Linked DNA regions of Haloferula helveola. The protein of the gene in region 1 interacts with the protein of each later gene in a pairwise test. Links are inferred from orthologs where the notes say so. Each region holds a gene or a part of one and is shown in the gene's direction. Other genes may lie near its edges. The genes, in order: topB and recJ.

Region 1 (3,445 bases):
CAAGGGCGGCAACATCGGCCCCGACCTCACCGGCGGCGGCCGGAGCGACCTCGACTACCTCCTCCACAACATCATCGATCCCTCATTTGAGTTGGCCCCCGACTACCGGATGGAGATCTTCACCCTGAAGGACGGCCGGACCCTGACCGGGGTCGTGAAGGAGTCGTCCCCGAAGACCGTCGTCATCCAAACCATGACCGATCGCGTGCCGCTCGAGCGGGGTCAGATCGGGAAACGCCTCGTGATCGAGACCTCCCTGATGCCCGAAGGCCTGCTCAACGGCCTGAGCCCTGAACAAGTCCGCGATCTCTTCGGCTACCTGATGCATCCGGGACCTCCCGCGGAGTGATTCCGAATCGGTCGCGCGGGTGATTTCCCACAAATTTTCCCGACTCCGCCGCTGTCCTATCCGGAGTCGCCCGGATTGGCCTGAGAATGAGCAAGGACGGGCGTCCCAAAAAAATCATCCCCTACGGGGATTGGCGACCCTGTCCCGGAATCCCCTTGCCAAGCGGCCCCCGGGGCGTCTAGTCCGTCGCCACCGTCCCGCCACAGACGACCACTTTCATGGGAAAAACGCTGATCATCGCCGAGAAACCGTCCGTCATGACCGACCTCAGCCGGGCCTTGGCCAAGGTGTTCGGCAAGTTCGAGAAGAAAGGGAAGGCCCGGGATGCCTACTTCGAGAATGACGACGCCGTGATCACCTCGGCGGTCGGGCACCTGGTAGAGCTCCGGATGCCGACCGGCCCCAACGGCAACAAGCTGCCGTGGAAATTCGACGTCCTCCCCGCGATCCCGAGCCGCTTCGATCTCGATCCGATCGAGCAATCGTCGGCCCGCCTCAAGCAGGTCGTCCGGCTCGCCAAGCGCAAGGACATCGATCTGATCGTGAATGCCTGCGACGCCGGCCGCGAGGGAGAGCTGATTTTCCGCTACATCATGGACATCGGCGGCATCGACAAACCGGTGAAGCGCCTCTGGATGCAGTCGATGACCCAAGGCGCGATCCTTGAGGCATGGGAACAGCTCCGTTCCGATGAGGAGATGCAGCCGCTGGCCGACGCCGCCCGCTGCCGTTCGGAGTCCGACTGGCTGGTCGGCCTCAACGCGACCCGCGCGCTGACCTGCTTCCGCTCCCGCCACGGCGGCTTCAACATCACCTCCGCCGGCCGGGTGCAGACCCCGACGCTCGCGATCCTCGCCAAGCGGGAGGCCGAGATCCAGGCCTTCAAGCCCGATCCCTACTTCGAGGTCCACGGCACCTTCGGCGTGAAGGCGGGTGACTACCTCGGCAAGTGGATCGATCCCGAGTTCAAACGGGACCCCTCCCAGCCCCATGGCCGTGCCGAACGGATCTGGGATCGCTCTCTGGCCGAGGCCATCAAGTCCCGCTGCGAGGGACAGACCGGCCGGATCGAGGAAACGAAGAAGCCGTCCACCCAGATCGCTCCCCAGCTCTACGATCTCACCACGCTGCAGCGCGAGGCGCCGTTCTCCGCCAAGGGCACGCTTTCACTGGCCCAGGCACTCTACGAGAAACACAAGATGGTGACGTATCCGCGGACCGACTCGCGGTACCTGCCGGAGGATTATATGGCCACCGTTCGCGAAACGATGGCGGAAATCGCCAACAGCGACCTTCCGGTCGCCGAATTCGCCCGGGCAGCTCTCGAGGAGAAAAACGGGGCCAAGCTGATAATGTCCAAGCGGATCTTCGATTCATCCAAGGTCACCGATCACTTCGCGATCATCCCGACGGGCCGCGTGGTGAAACTCTCGGACGCGGAACAGACGCTCTACGACTTCATCGTCAAACGCTTCATCGCCGTCTTCTATCCGAACGCCAAGTTCGAGCAGACGACGCGCCTGACCCGGATCGAGACGACCGGGGCGAATGATGTCTTCAAGACCGAAGGACGGGTGCTGGTGGAGCCCGGATGGCTCGCGGTCTATGGCCGCAAACCGGGCGTCGCTTCCGGAAAGGACGGTCTGACCGCCGTCGAGGACGGCGAAACCGCGAACACAGAGTCGCTCGAGATCCTCGATCTCGAAACGAAACCGCCGGCCCGCTACACCGAGTCGACCCTGCTCTCCGCCATGGAAGGTGCCGGCAAACTGCTCGATGACGAGGAACTGGCCGCTGCGATGTCCGAACGCGGACTCGGCACTCCGGCCACACGCGCCGCGATCATCGAGACGCTGCTGCGCCAGAAATACATCGCCCGCGATGGAGACGGCGGACGCGCGCCCCTGCACGTCAGCCCGAACGGCATGCGCCTCATCCGCCTGTGCAAGGAGATGAACGTCGAAGGTCTCGCCTCGCCACAGATGACGGGCGACTGGGAGTACAAGCTCCGGCAGATGGAGCTCGGCAAGCTGCAGCGCGACGAGTTCATGGATGAGATCAAGGCCTACACCACGAAGATCGTGGAGCAGGCCAAAGGGCTCGCGGAAGAACTCAAGAGCCGAAGCTTCCCCGATCTCGAAGTGCCCTGTCCCGCCTGTGGCGCACCGGCTCTGAAACAGACCGACGCCACCTACGAGTGTCGTGAACCGGACTGCAAGTTCCGCGCGAAGAAACACATCGCCGGCCGATTGCTCACTCCGAAGGAAGCGAAGCAACTCTTCACCACCAAGTTTGTCGGACCGCTCGAAGGCTTCATGAGCCGCTTCAACAAGCCCTTCGAGGCAGGACTCGAGCTCGACGACAAGTTCAAGGTCAACTTCGTCTTCGATCAGGACGAGAAGGAATCGGCTTCGGATCTGACCGAAGACCAGGTCATCGGCACCGTGCCGCTGACCGACGGCCGTCAGGTGAAGGTTTACGGCACCGAGAAGGCCTGGTTCGTTCCCGAGATCCAGACCAAGAAGGAGCCCGACGGCATCCGCATCGGCAAAACCATTCTCCAGCGCGAGATTCCCGAAGAAGAGCTGCTCAAGATGCTCGCCGAAGGAAAGACCGGACTGATCAAGGGCTTCATCTCGAACCGGACCAAGCGCCCCTTCGACGCCCATCTGGTGCTGGATCTGGATGCCGGCAAGATCGGCTTCGAATTCCCGCCCAGGCCGGCCAAGAAGACCGCGAAAAAGGCTGCCAAGAAGGACTCGGAAGCTTGATTCAGCCCTGCCTACGCGATCTCGTTAGGGGCTCCAAAGCCTACAAAACAAGGGGTTTTGGGAAATACGAACCGAGATAGTCATAAAGACTTTGCTTTCCGGTGAGGTTCGGGATTACCTTCCGGCCGTCCGCCCCCAACAGGGCAACATTCCCCCCCAACGAGCCGTTCGCGGCCCCTTGACGGAAAGTTGAGGACACCGTTTTCCCCCAAACGTGTGTGTGTGTAAGCCGTCCGGCAGATCGTCCCCCGATCCGCCGGGCGGCTTCTTTCTTTTCCGGATCCGGGACATTGCTGTCCCGATTATGGAGTGCGGCTTTTCAAGC
Region 2 (3,197 bases), 2.0 Mb from region 1 along the record:
TGCCAGATGTAGATCGGAGCCGCAATTACAGCGAGAAGGCTGATGATGAGCAGGAAGACGGTATTGATCCAATCGACCCGCTCACGGGGAATACGCAATTTCATGGGCGCGGGTTCCTTAATCGCAGATAGCGCCGGGGTCAATCCCGGGCAGACCCCTATTCTTGCCCCGGATTCATGCCCTTTTTACGCATTTCTTCGAGTACGGGGGTCATATCCTCAAGGGATTCCCAGAGTTCGGCGACCACGTAGACCGGCGCTCCGACCCGCACCGCCAGCGCGATGCAGTCGGACGGACGGGCGTCGAGCTCGACGATCTTGCGCTCCATGATCTCGTTTTCGGCCTCCAGAATCAGGCGCGCGTAGTAGACCTCCTCCTCGACCGCGACGATCACCGCCCGCGAGACCTTGGCGCCGAATCCCTCCAGAGCGTGAACGAACAGGTCGTGGGTCAGGGGGCGCGGAGGCGTTTGCCCGGCGAGCACCGCGTTGATCGACGATCCGATCGCGATGTCGATGTAGAACACGATCGCCTTTTCCCCATCGCCGAGAAAGACGGCGCAGCCGGCCTGGGTGGGCATCAGGGCGATCGGTTCGACGCGGACGGGGCTGCTCACGAAATCAGGTTCGCCCGATGGAGGGGGCGGCTCAAGGAGAGAGTTGTCCCGATGCGGGGTGAGGGCTTGTGTGAATGGAGTCCCGGTACATAGGATCATGAAACCGATGCGACCCGAAGCCCGAGAATGGATCTTGCGCGGCGAGCCTTTCCGGATAAACGGAAACGGCTCGGCGGACGGATTTCCGGCGATCCTCGGGCACTTGATCGAGCAACGCGGGTTACCCTCGGGAGATGATCTCGAGAGCTTCCTGCGGCCGCGTTTGCGCGACCTCGCCGACCCCTTCGAACTGTGCGACATGCGGCCGGCGGTGGAGCGCGTGCTGACGGCGGTCGACCGTCGCGAGAATGTCTGCATCTATGGCGACTACGATGTCGACGGCGTCAGTTCGGTGGCGTTGACGCGTCGCATCCTCAAGGCGTACGGACTCGATCCGCGCTACTTCATTCCCCACCGCAGCAGCGAGGGCTACGGACTCAGCGAGCAGGCGATCGAACGTTGCATGAGCGAGGGTCCGAAACCGGATCTCCTGATTGCGGTCGATTGCGGCACGGTCTCGGTCGACGAAGTGGCGAAGCTACGTGAGAACAACGTCGATGTGGTCGTGGTCGACCACCATGAGCCGGGTCCGCGCGGACGTCCGGACGTGGTGGCCTTGGTGAATCCGAAGTGCGGACCAGGACCGGAGTATCTTTGTGCGGCGGGTGTTTGCTTCAAGCTCGCGCACGCCTTGCTGAAGGAGCGGCCGCTGCCGGACTTCGACCTCAAATCGCTGATCGAGCTGGTGACCCTGGCCACCATCGCCGACATCGTGCCGATGGTCGGCGAGAACCGCCTGCTGGTCCGGCACGGACTCAAGCGGCTGCCGAATACGCTCAATCCCGGGCTCCAGGCCTTGCAAAAGACGGCCGGAATGAATGGCCGGGCGAGCTCGATGGACATCGGCTTCCGCATCGGGCCGCGGCTCAACGCCGCCGGCCGGATGGACGTGCCGGAGGATGCCCTCGGGATCCTGATGACCGACTGCCGCCGTCGCGCGAACGACTTTGCCGAGCGCCTCGAAGGCTATAACCGACGCCGACAGCAGCACGAGGCCCAGATCCGCAAGGAGGCGCTGGAGATGCTCGAACGCGACTTCGATCCGAATGATCCGGTCATCGTTCTCGGTTCCCGTGGTTGGCACCCCGGTGTGGTCGGGATCGTCGCGTCGCGGTTGATGCGCCAGTTCCACAAGCCGACTTTTATCGTCGCGATCGATGAGGAAGGCATCGGCAAGGGCAGCGGACGGAGTGTTGAAGGAGTCTCACTGGTCGAGGCGATCAACCAAGGCCGCGAACATCTCGTTGCCGGTGGAGGTCATGACATGGCCGCTGGAATCTCGGTGCATGAGGACAAGATGGATGCGTTCCGCGAGTCCTTCGCCAACTACGTCGTGAATCGTACGGATCCCGACGCGAGAAAGCCGAAGCTCTACCTCGATGCGGAAATCTCGCTCGACCAGTTGTCGCTCGATTTTCTCCGCGACTACGAATTGCTCCAGCCTTTCGGCAACGGCAACCCTCAGCCGATCTTCATGTCGCGCTCGGTGCACCTGAGCCGCCCGCCGACGCATATGAAGAACCAGCACCTGCGTCTGAACCTGCGCCAGGGTTACCACGAGCAGGACGCGGTATTCTTCGGGGGCGGAGAGGTGGATCTGCCCGATCCGCCGTGGGACATCGCGTTCACCATCGACCGCAACCACTTCCGCGGCCGGACGAGCCTGCAGGTCATCATCCAGGATGTCCGGGCGGCCGACAAGGCGTGAGCGGCCGCTCAGCGCGGATCCTCACCGGTCTTCCTCTTGAAGACGCCGTCCGCGAAGTCGAGGAAGTGGCCCCAGTCCTGTTCGTCCAGATTGTGTTTGCCGGTGAGGATGTGATAGCCGGTCGATCCGATGTGAAGTGGCGTGTCGAGCGGCGGCATCTCGGGATCCGTGATGTGCTCGAGTCCGAACAATCCGTAGACCGGACCGGCTTGCACAACGGAGGTGTACTCGCCGCGCGGGTCGGCCCAGAGGTCGCGATCCCTGCTGGTCACATAGACCGGTCGCGGGGCGATCAGGGCGATCAGCTGGTGCTGATCCACGGGCAGTTCACCTTCCTTGCCATTGTAGGTCTTGAAGTTGCCGTTGAACCAATGGGGGAAGCTCGTGTTGATGCGTTCGACGGTCTCACCGAAGGCTCGACGTGACAGGGCAGCGCCCCCGCAACCGGAGTTGTTGCTGTAAACCAGTTTGAACCGCGGGTCCTCGGCTCCCGCCCACAGCGCCGTCTTGCCTCCGCGCGAGTGGCCGACCACCGCGGTACGCTCCGGATCGATGCCGGGTTGCTTGAGCGCGTAGTCGAGCACCCGGCTCGCTCCCCAGCCCCAGGCCGACAGGGTGTGCCAGCGCGTCATGGGGTCGCTGTCGTTGGCATCCAGTAGGGAGCGGATCCCTTTCCCGTAGCCACTCTTCTCGTCGGGATCGACGTCCGAGGTGTGGAAGCCTGCCGTGGCATAGCCCCTCCGGATCAACGTTTCGACTGGCCAGAAGCTGCTC

The links.
Region 2: the proteins of topB (region 1) and recJ interact in binary tests that used the Escherichia coli proteins (3 or more experiments, as listed by UniProt). The link is inferred for Haloferula helveola from one-to-one orthologs.

Annotation. Positions count from the first base shown.
Region 1 is NZ_AP024702.1:3,776,308-3,779,752, reverse strand. The notes cover bases 218-3,343. They hold topB (DNA topoisomerase III), read left to right. Parts: upstream 218-567; coding sequence 568-3,120; downstream 3,121-3,343. Other genes in these bases: HAHE_RS14215 (PVC-type heme-binding CxxCH protein), read left to right, coding at 218-349. Outside these bases: more of HAHE_RS14215, read left to right, coding at 1-217.
Region 2 is NZ_AP024702.1:1,822,951-1,826,147, reverse strand. The notes cover bases 191-3,068. They hold recJ (single-stranded-DNA-specific exonuclease RecJ), read left to right. Parts: upstream 191-713; coding sequence 714-2,423; downstream 2,424-3,068. Other genes in these bases: HAHE_RS06630 (acetylxylan esterase), read right to left, coding at 2,432-3,068; HAHE_RS06640 (bifunctional nuclease family protein), read right to left, coding at 191-616. Also shown: HAHE_RS06645 (acyl-CoA desaturase), read right to left, coding at 1-104; more of HAHE_RS06640, read right to left, coding at 158-190; more of HAHE_RS06630, read right to left, coding at 3,069-3,197. UniProt on the Escherichia coli protein: Single-stranded-DNA-specific exonuclease.